Regions from separate parts of the Aeribacillus sp. FSL K6-1121 genome, predicted to be linked through region 3. Evidence: riboswitches for the same ligand, from Rfam matches in the RefSeq annotation. Region 3 holds a riboswitch; each other region holds the start of a gene.
The links. Region 3 has a riboswitch for thiamine pyrophosphate ahead of tenI (thiazole tautomerase TenI). Riboswitches for the same ligand answer to the same signal wherever they lie in the genome.
Positions count from the first base shown of each region.

Region 1: it holds a riboswitch for thiamine pyrophosphate, as region 3 does, so the genes downstream of both, thiT (energy-coupled thiamine transporter ThiT) here and tenI (thiazole tautomerase TenI) in region 3, are expected to answer to the same signal.
Region 2: it holds a riboswitch for thiamine pyrophosphate, as region 3 does, so the genes downstream of both, thiC (phosphomethylpyrimidine synthase ThiC) here and tenI (thiazole tautomerase TenI) in region 3, are expected to answer to the same signal.

Region 1 covers NZ_JBBOPS010000001.1:3,823,237-3,826,919, reverse strand. Annotated here, with positions in the region: gene NSQ61_RS18565 (DnaJ family domain-containing protein) at 1-23, opposite strand, end outside; gene NSQ61_RS18560 (DUF2179 domain-containing protein) at 45-590, opposite strand; gene NSQ61_RS18555 (DUF418 domain-containing protein) at 694-1,929, opposite strand; TPP riboswitch at 2,102-2,205, shown strand; gene thiT (energy-coupled thiamine transporter ThiT) at 2,274-2,834, shown strand; gene menC (o-succinylbenzoate synthase) at 2,876-3,683, opposite strand, start outside.
Region 2 covers NZ_JBBOPS010000001.1:446,907-450,589, forward strand. Annotated here, with positions in the region: gene thiC (phosphomethylpyrimidine synthase ThiC) at 35-1,777, opposite strand; TPP riboswitch at 1,913-2,028, opposite strand; gene NSQ61_RS02225 (NfeD family protein) at 2,222-3,505, shown strand; gene floA (flotillin-like protein FloA) at 3,522-3,683, shown strand, end outside.
Region 3 covers NZ_JBBOPS010000001.1:2,068,628-2,072,310, forward strand. Annotated here, with positions in the region: gene NSQ61_RS10075 (thiazole synthase) at 1-501, opposite strand, end outside; gene thiS (sulfur carrier protein ThiS) at 508-711, opposite strand; gene thiO (glycine oxidase ThiO) at 719-1,831, opposite strand; gene tenI (thiazole tautomerase TenI) at 1,818-2,432, opposite strand; TPP riboswitch at 2,572-2,680, opposite strand; gene NSQ61_RS10095 (monovalent cation:proton antiporter family protein) at 2,735-3,683, opposite strand, start outside.

The DNA of each region.
Region 1 (3,683 bases), 1.8 Mb from region 3:
GCAATTTGTGCAAATATATCCACGCTTCATCCTCCCTTCGACCGTTATGTTCGTTCTTTTTCTAAACGCTTTACCCGCTTTTTCATCGCTTTTGTTAAATATCCGCCTTTAAAAGAACGAATTTCATATGAGCTTAAAAACGCTTTTGGTTCTATTTCATTGACAAGTTTTAAAAATTCTTCCTCCCGAGACCGTTTGGCAACAACTTCCAAACGATACCTAATCGAATTCATTCCTTCTCCTTGAAAGACCGTAACCCCAAAACCAGCCTCCCTCAATTTTTTTACTAATCCGGAATTTTTATCCATTAAATTCACATTGTATGTTACATATCCAAAAGCCAGCTTTTTCTCCAGTTCACCGCCCAACAACAGCCCTGCACCAAAACCGATAATATATGCACTAATATTGTAAATATTAGATAAATCTTGAAAAACTATTCCTAAAGCGACAATATAAATCGCTGCTTCTAGCAAACCTATACCAGCAGCAGCCTTTGTTTGATTTTTCACTAACAAAATAGTTCGGATCGTCAATACTGGTACATACAATAATTGCAGCAAAAAAATAAAAATTGCTTGTAGAAACATGTTGCCTAGACACTCCTTTGTTCCATCATACTATAAATTATTTTCAAAAAGAAAGAGCTATCATAAACTCAAAATCTGAGATTTGAAACTACATTTTTACAATTCATCTTGATCTGTTATTATGCTTCGAAACTTCCTTTTTCATGCGAATAGGCTGGCGCTTGAAATACATCGCTGTTCTCCATACCCACTCCAACGGCCCTAATTGAAAATATTTAAACCAAATATGGCTGATGATAAGCTGCACGGCAAAAATTGCGAGTGCAAGCCAAAAACCGGCGAAGGGGTATACTTTACCGTACAATCCCAATCCGTAATGATAAAAAAGATATGTACAAATAACAGATTGCATGATGTAATTTGTCAATGACATGCGTCCAACAGGCGCAATCTTCTTAACAATTTGCCGACAGATTGGGTGAAAATATAAAAATATGAGAGAGATCACATAAAACAACATGAGAAATGGTGCACCGAACACCATGTAAAAACTATTTTCAGCGGTGACCGCAAAAATATTTAACGGAAGCCCAATGATAAGCCCGAAAAACCAGATGGCTGTTAATAACCTTCGATGCTTCTCCGGTTCTTGAAAAAGCTTTTGTTTCGCAAATATCATGCCAACTAAAAACATGCTGATATATGGGAGCATGTTTATTATATAGACAAGCGGTTGAAAAGGCCACATGCCAGACATAGACATGTAAAAAAGCCGATCATGAATACGCTGATGGAAAATATCAGTAAAACTTCCGTTTTGATATGAATGGATTGCGTTTCTTGCCTCCTCTTCCAGTAAGGCAGCCTGCTCTCTTTTTTGGACTAAAGCATCCTCACCATTGGATACAGCCGTCATCAAACCAATAAGGAGCAAATATAAACTAAATAAACATACAGTCCATACCAAAAGGGTTTTCCAGGAACACTTCCGGAAAAAAAGGAGAAGAAACCCCAGCACAGCATAATCCATTAAAATGTCTCCATCCCAAATGAAAAATGAATGAATTAGTCCAAATACAAAAAGCACCACCAGTCTGCGTATATATATAGAAACAAAGTTCCTGCCGTTTCCTAAAGCCCGTTCCTCCATGATGATGATTCCAAATCCGAACAATAATGAGAACATTGTAATAAACTTCATTTGTACAAATATTTCCAAAATATTTTTCGTTAGAAAATCCCATGTTCTCCATGTTTCAGTAAAAAAATTTTCGCTGCCTATTTGGTATAAATATACATCTGGATAGCTGAAATGCGCCATATTCACAAGTAAAATGCCAAATATCGCAGCCCCCCGCACCACATCCACTACTTCATAACGCTCACGTTTAAGATTCAAACCAAAACCCCCATTCTGAAAAAAGTTCTTATTGTTAACGCCCTTTTTTCATTACTTTTTGTCCAAAGGCTGCATTTCAGCTTTATCATGTTTAAATTTATTTGAATATAGCGAAAAAAGAATGACAATTTTCTTATAGTCTATTATGATAGACATAAGATTCGAATATCAACAGATCCACAAGGGGAGCTATATGCTGAGAGTGGACGGATATTTCGTCCAGACCCTTTGAACCTGTTAGTTAATGCTAGCGTAGGGATGTGGAAGTATACTGATCCATGATACAGCCTTTTCCCCCTTATGGATATTTGTTGATAGCAAATAATATACAGGGGGTTTTATTTTTGGAAAAAAATCGCTTATTACTATTAATAGAAGCAGCAATCTTTGCAGCATTGGCAGTTATACTTGATCTTCTCCCTTCCATTCAATTATCATCAGCCATTTCTATATCCATTGCCATGGTGCCTGTACTCATATTATCGTTTCGATCCGGTGCAAAGATTGGCTTCATTTCCGGCTTTTTATGGGGATTATTGCAAATTGTATTAGGTGATGCATACATCCTGATGCCTGTTCAAGGCTTCATCGACTATTTTCTAGCTTTTTCCTTTATCGGTTTAGCCGGTCTTTTCTGCAAAACTATCCAAAATAAGCTGAAAGATGGAAAGAAAAGCTCTGCTCTTGTTTTCATCATCTTTGGCGTCTTCATCGGAGCTTTTGCACGTTATTTTTGGCATTTTATCAGCGGTGTCTTTTTCTTCGGAGAATATGCACCAGAAGGAATGTCAGCGGTCGTTTATTCTTTGATCGTAAACGGCATTACGATGATAGGAGCGTTTGTATTATGCGCTGTCGTTACTGTTATTCTCATTATGGCAGCGCCAAGATTGGTTGTAAAATAAACAAAATCATCCTCTGCAAAACATGCAGAGGATAATTTTGTTTATAGGGTAAATACTTTCGTTTCAACAGTGTATTTTTTTAATTTTTCACGGCTTACATGAAAACCGATCCCCGGGTTATCAGGCAAGGCAATTTTTCCATTATAAACCGATATTTCCGGTTCAATAATATCTTCTTCCCAATACTTAGATGAACTGGATATATCTCCTGGCAGTGTGAATTGTTCAAGTGTCGCTAAGGCTATATTATGGGCCCGTCCAATCCCTGATTCAAGCATCCCTCCGCACCAAACTGGAACATTTTGCTCTTTGCAAAAATCATGGATTTTTTTTGCTTCTGTCAAACCGCCAACACGGCCGATTTTTATATTCATAATTTTGCAGCTTCGAAGTTCAACAGCCTTTCGAGCATCTTCGAAGGAACAAATACTTTCATCTAAACAGATCGGTGTGTCCAATTCTTTTTGAAGTTTGCTATGATCCACAATATCATCGTGCGCAAGAGGCTGCTCAATCATCATTAATTGAAACTCATCCAATTGTTTTAGATGATTTATATCTTTTAATGTATAGGCACTGTTCGCATCAGCCATTAAATCCAAGTTCGGAAAATGCTTCCGTATTTCCTTAACTACTTCAATATCCCAACCTGGTTTAATCTTTATTTTTACTCTCTTGTATCCTTCCTCCTGATATTGTTCAATAAGACTGATTAAATCTTTTATTGTTGGCTGAATACCGATGCTCACCCCAGCTTCAACTTCTTTTTTCATTCCCCCGAGAGCTTGTGAAAGAGGTATATTTTGCTGTTTTGCATATAGATCCCACACGGCACCTTCCAAAGCCGCT
Region 2 (3,683 bases), 1.6 Mb from region 3:
TTAAAGCTTCTAGGAGCATTAGTTTGAAAATTATTTATCGATAAAGGGATGACCCGCCCTCTATAAATTCTTTTGCTTTTTGCCTCAAACCTTCCTGAACGAAATCAGAATCACTTGAACCGGCCATTTTTCTTAAATTGTGGGAAATTTTCATCGAGCAAAATTTTGGACCGCACATAGAACAAAAATGGGCAATTTTCGCTCCTTCTGCCGGCAAAGTTTCGTCATGATATTCGCGTGCCCGTTCAGGATCGAGAGAAAGATTAAATTGGTCGTTCCAGCGAAATTCAAAACGGGCTTTTGATAAAGCATCATCCCTTATTTGGGCGCCTGGATGCCCTTTTGCCAAATCTGCGGCATGGGCTGCAATTTTATAAGCAACAACACCTTGGCGCACATCCTCTTTATTGGGAAGGCCTAAATGCTCTTTCGGAGTTACATAACATAGCATGGCCGTTCCGTACCAGCCGATCATGGCTGCTCCAATGGCTGACGTAATATGATCATAGCCGGGAGCAATATCGGTCGTTAATGGACCGAGGGTATAAAAAGGAGCCCCCTTGCAAATTTCATTTTCTAAATCAACATTTTCTTTAATTTTATGCATCGGAATGTGCCCAGGGCCTTCGATCATGACTTGGACATCATGTTTCCAGGCGATTTCCGTCAATTCACCGAGCGTTTTCAATTCGGCAAATTGCGCTTCATCATTGGCATCTCGAATAGATCCGGGACGCAAGCCGTCACCTAATGAAACGGCAATATCATATGTTTTTAAAATTTCGCAAATCTCTTCAAAATGAGTGTATAAAAAGTTTTCTTGATGATGCGCCATACACCACTGCGCCATGATCGAACCGCCGCGGGATACGATTCCGGTCGTCCGGTTGACGGTCAAAGGGATATAGCGAAGCAGCACGCCGGCATGTATAGTAAAATAATCGACCCCTTGTTCTGCTTGCTCAATTAATGTATCACGGTAAATTTCCCATGTTAACTCTTCAGCAACGCCATTTACTTTTTCGAGCGCTTGGTAAATCGGGACGGTTCCAACCGGCACGGGCGAGTTGCGGATGATAAATTCTCTTGTTGCATGAATTTTTTTTCCTGTTGACAGGTCCATAATTGTGTCAGCGCCCCAGCGGATGGCCCAAAGCATCTTCTCAACTTCTTCTTCGATTGACGATGTTACAGCTGAATTGCCAATGTTGGCATTAATTTTTACATGAAAGTTCCGGCCGATGATCATCGGTTCACTTTCCGGGTGATTAATGTTGGACGGAATAATGGCCCTGCCGGCAGCGACTTCTTGACGAACGAATTCAGGATCCATGTTTTCACGAATCGCCACAAACTCCATCTCTGGGGTGATGATCCCCTTTTTTGCATAGTGCATTTGTGTAACGACAGCACCTTTTTTTGCTTTGAAAGGCTTTCGATGAAAAGGTGTGGCAATATTGTGATCTTCCCAATTGCGAAATCCATTATCCTCAGGCTTTACCTGGCGCCCGTCATATTCTACAACATCATGACGGTCTAAAATCCACTGTTTGCGTACAGCCGGCAAACCTTTATGAATATCTGCCTGAAAATCAGGATCTGTATAGGGACCGCTCGTGTCATAAACCTTTACAGGTTCATTTTCAAACGTTCCCGCTTCCGTTTTCGTGGGAGTTAATTGAATTTCCCTCATCGGAACCCGAATATCGGGTCTTGACCCAGTCACATAAATTTTTTTGCTTGCTGGAAACTGCATGTTTTCGAAATAATGTTTCATTTTTCTCCTCCTCCATTTTTTTATCTGAAGATGTGCATAGAAAAATAGGAGGGGAGATGGGATGTGAAAAATAAAAACGGGTTCGCTTTAGCACGAACCCGATCAATTCAATATAGAAAAAGAAGGCAATACAAATACTCCCGCTACCTACTTCCCTACGCTGGCATCATCCAGATCAGGTTCAAAGGGTTGAAGAACTTCAGGCGCGTTCTTCTCTCAGTCCAGCTAATTGGACACCCCTAGTAGATGGTTATATATTTTTTTTAATAGTAACATAATATGAAAAATAATGAAAATATTTTTTCGTTTCATGTATGTTTGCAGAATTGTTGATTTTTGAAACTTTCTGCGCAATTGTCCGTAATAATATTAGGCAAAAAATAAGGGGGGAGAGGCCTGAAATCAAACAATAAGTTTTTCGCTATTTGCGCTCTGCTGCTCATCTTGTCGATTATTTGTGCGTCTTTTGATGCCAAATCAGCTGAAGGGAAAACCGTTTATTTTATTCCGATTGAAAATACAATTGAAAAAGGGTTGGTGCATTTTATTAAACGATCCATTCAGGAGGCGGAAAAAGAAAAAGCGGATGTCATTGTTTTTGAATTGAACACTCCTGGCGGTGCTTTAGAGGCAGCGATAGAAATAGGTAAAATGATTATGGATACAGATATCAAAACAATCGCTTATGTAAATAAACATGCGATTTCCGCAGGGGCTTATATAGCATTAAGGGCTGATCAAATATATTACCATCCTGGCGGTACCATTGGGTCAGCAGCTGTCATTGACTCCAATGGCAATGCTGCAGAAGTAAAAGTGCAATCGTTTTGGAAAGCAGAGATGAGAAATGCTGCTGAGGTTCATGGCAGAGACCCTATGTTCGCTGAGGCGATGGTAGACAGCAGCTTGGATATGCCCGAATATGGTGCAGAAAAAGGAGAATTACTAACATTAACAGCAAAACAAGCGATGGAAGTCGGGTATGGTGAAGGCATCGCCAAAAGCCGGGCAGAGCTTTTGAAATCGATCGGAATGGAAGGTGCAAAAGTCCAGGAGACTGAGGAGACGTTTGCTGAAAAAATAGCCCGTTTTGTAACAAACATGTATACCATTCCGATATTATTAACGATTAGCGGTTTAGGGTTTGTGTTAGAATTGTACACTCCTGGGTTTGGCATTCCTGGTTTTATTGGACTATTGGCGCTGTTTTTGTTTTTCTTCGGTCATTTTATTGCAGGGCTTGCGGGATTGGAAACGGTTGTTTTGTTCGTGCTTGGGGTTCTGCTTATAATTGCAGAATTGTTTGTTCCAGGAGGAATTATTGGAGCAATCGGTTTTCTTTCAGTCCTTTTAAGTTTATTTTTAGCAGCTGATCATATAGGACATATGGCGGTTTCTCTTTTTATTGCCGGTTCCATTTCGATATTCACAATATTCATTATGTCAAAGGTGATTGGTAAGCGTATGAAATGGTTTAAAAAAATTATTTTAAATGATTCAATCAGCACGGAGAAAGGTTATGTATCCAATCAAAATCGTACAGATTTAATTGGGAAAACGGGTGTAACTGTGACTGCTTTACGGCCGGCAGGAACAGTAATGACCGATGGAGAGGAAAGATTGGATGTTGTGACAGAAGGGACGTATATTGAGAAAGGAAAAAAAGTGAAAATTGTTAAAGTAGAAGGCTCACGAATTGTTGTGAGAGCTATTAATGAAAATGAATAGGAGGTAGGTATGTCACATGGATGTATCATTTTTTCTTTTACTAGGTCTTATCGTATTAGGTCTTATTTTGCTTGGCATTTTGTTCTCTTTTGTGCCGATTATGCTTTGGATTTCCGCTCTGGCAGCTGGCGTTCGCATCAGTATTTTGACTCTTATTGGAATGAGGCTGCGCAGAGTC
Region 3 (3,683 bases):
ATTGAGAGGATTGACAATTCCTTGGCCTGATCCGATCGGAGATGCTCCCGGCATGATGGCATGAACCCCTAATTCTTCAAGCTTCTTCGCCAGAACAACATCGTCTGAAGTGTATGGAAGAACAATAAACCCTTCTTCCAATAACATCTCTGATGCCTTCAATGTTTCAATCGGATCAGGGAGAAGCGTTTTATCATCTCCAATTACTTCCACCTTAATCATATCACATAATCCTGATGCCTTCGCAAGCTTGGCGATTCTGACTGCTTCCTCAGCAGTTTTTGCCCCAGCCGTGTTCGGCAGAAGCGTATATTTCGATAAATCCAACATCTCCAAAAAATTTGGCTGTGAAGGCTCGTAAATATTCATTCTTCTGACGGCAAATGTCAAAATTTCAGCACCTGAGGCTTCCACCGCTTCTTTTTGTATCTCAAAAGACGGATATTTTCCAGTTCCTAACATTAATCTCGACTGAAATGTTTTATCACCTATTTTTAACATGAATCATCATCCCCCTCCAACAAAATGGACAATTTCAATTTGATCACCATCATTTAATGTCTGGATACTGTATTGTTCTTTTGAAACAATTTCACCATTTCGTTCAACGACAACAATTCTTTCCTGCAATTGAAAAAAGTTCAGCAAATCTTCTATGTTCCGAACACTATTCTCCACTTCCATCTGCTGGCCGTTAATGCGAAGTTTCACTGTTTAATCACCTCCCTTTCGCATCAGAAAGCAATCGGTTTAAAGAGAAGGTATGAACATAACGCTCATATTGATTCGTTTTCAAAATCATGTCTTTTACGATCAAGCTTGTAATCGGCGCTAGAAGAATGCCGTTTCGATAATGGCCGGTCGCAAAAAAGATTCCCTCATGCTCCGGGTGCTCGGCAAAATACGGCCAGCCGTCAGCTGTTTGCGGCCTGAGCGACGACCAAGCACTAACGACCGGTTCAGACCCGATTTCTGGCATAATTTTCTGAACCTTTATCATTAATTCGGATACTCCTTTGACTGTCGGATGCGTATCCCAGTCGTTTTCATAAGAAGTTGCTCCAATAATAACGGTGCCGTCTTTTTTCGGTACGATATAACAGTGCTCGTAAAACACTGTTTTGTTGATCACCAGTTTTTTCGGTTTTATGGCTAAGCATTCTCCTTTAACGGGCTTCATTGGATTTCTCAGCCCCAGCTTTTCAAAGAAAAAGCCACTCCAAACTCCGCTTGAAACGACGACTTTTCCACATATAAAAACTCCTTGGGAAGTGACAAGCTTGTATGCTTTTCCCTCTTTAATCACGTCGAAAACAGGACATTGTTCAAAAATAGATGCACCATATTTTCTAGCGCCTTTCGCATATGCGTGGCAAACAGATGAACCTTTTACTTGGCCGTCATGCTTAAGCCAAAGAGCTCCCACAATGTCTTCAGAAACATGTGGCTCATTTGCCAGTACGTTTTCCCTTGAATGCCATTCTAGCTCATCCTCATCTGCAAGCGATTGCAGAAAGCGGCCTTCATCCTCAGTAAATGCAAGCCGATACATGCCTTCCTGCACAAGCTCAATATCCACACCAGATTGCTCCAATAATTCTTTTGCAAGGCTCGGATATAAATTTCGGCTCTCTAAGCATAGCTCAAAAAATATGTCTCTTTTTTCATTTTCAGAATGGGCACCCAGCATTCCTGCTGCAGCGGATGTCGCTTTACCTCCGATTTCGCCGCTTTCAAACACGGCGGTCTTCAGCCCTGCTTTTGATAGCTCATAGGCGATCCCTTGGCCGATGACCCCTCCCCCGATGATTCCAACATCAAAAACGTTCATTTGAAAAAGCTTCCCCTTTCCTGAAAAGTTTGGCAGCGCTCTCTGGATCTTTCGAAGAAAAGATATAGGACATAACGGCAATACCGCTTGCTTTTTTTTCTAAAACCTTTTGCATATTATCAGGCGTGATCCCACCGATGGCGATAATAGGAATATTGACGTGTCCAACGATTTTCCCAAGCAAATCTGTTCCCTTTGCCGGAAGTCCTTTTTTACTGTTCGTTTCAAAAACGTTTCCGAAAAAACAATAGTCTGCTCCGTCTTTTTCTGCTTTTACCGCTTCATCTAATGAATGGACGCTGACACCGGCTTTTATTTGCGGAAAAGCGCTTTTCACTTTTTTTACCGGCAGGCCGGTTCCCGGAAGATGAACATTTTGAACGCCTGTTAGGAGCGCAACATCGAGCCGATCGTTGATAACAAGCTGTTCTCTCCTTATCCCGTTTGCCAAAAGCTGTTCTACAAGATGAATGATCTCACATGGTCTTTTATTTTTTTCTCGTATATGAACGTAATCAACATGATCTGATATGGACAAAATTATGCGTATTAGCTCGTTGACCGGTTTTGTTCCGTCTGTTACGGCATGAAGTTCCAACATTGTACATTCCTTTCATGAGAAAGACGCTCACACTCGTCTTTCAAGGTTCAAAACTGGAAAGCAGCTGTCCAAGGGTGAGACTGGAAACAATAAAAAACCACCTTCCTTGCTGGAAAGTGGTAATGGAATATCAGACATATGTTTCAAATTCCCACTTCCCTACGCTGGCATCATCCAGATCAGGTTCAAAGGGTCTTAAAGTCAACACTTTAATCTCAGCCTTTCCAAAGGCTCCCCTAGTGGATGCTTATTAAATTTTCATACTAATTTCATGCTATCACAATTTGTTTTGTTTGCAAATATTATTTGCTAAATTCCAGCTCATCTTTTAACTCATTTACATATTTGCGGGAACCCGTTACAATCAAGCGGTCCCCTTTTTTCAATTCGGTATCGCCGTGAGGCACAATGGAATCTTCACCTCGAAAAATCCGGACAAAGATACAATCTCCTGTAAACGGAAAGTATCGAAGCTTCATTCCATCATATTTTCGGTTATTCATATTAATTTGATAAAGAGAGTTGTCTTGGTTTGTTAAGATCCGCATAACGCCAGGCGATTCGATCAAAGCCCTGAGCAGCGTTTTTGTTGACAGCATGACGGAAAATACGCTGATCCCCTTTTCTTTTAATGCTTGATCCAACTCCGGGGAAGAAATTGAGGCGATGACCTGTTCTACGCCGCATTCTTTTGCATATGTCGCAATTTCCGCATTTCTTTCTTCATCCCCAGTAGCCACTATTACTATATCAGCTTCCATTATGTGGTGTTCATTCAATGATTCTATCGAATAGTCTTTCAATTCTTCAATTTTAAACACCGATTGAGCAGTCCCGTTTTCAATTTTGTCTTGCTGTGTATGATATACGGTTGCTTCATACAAATTTTTGTCCAATTCTCTTGTGACTGGAAGGGTCATTTGATTTGCACCAATAAAAGCAATTTTCTTTTTAGGCTGCACCGCCATTTTTTTAGGGAATAATTTTTTAAATCCTATCGGCGTGATAATGCTTGTTAACACGGCAACTACTATTAGTGCGTCAGCCATTTGCTTATCAATCAGTTCGATTCGCTGTCCAATTTCAGCTGCCGCAATAACTAATGATAAAGTAGCAGTCAACAAGAACGCCGCCGCAATCGTTGTATTCGTATCATACCATTTTCTCAGCACAAAAACGGGAATAAACTTTGAGATCAAGAGGGCGAGAAATAACAAAGGAATTAACAAAAGAAGGTTCGGATCTTTGATC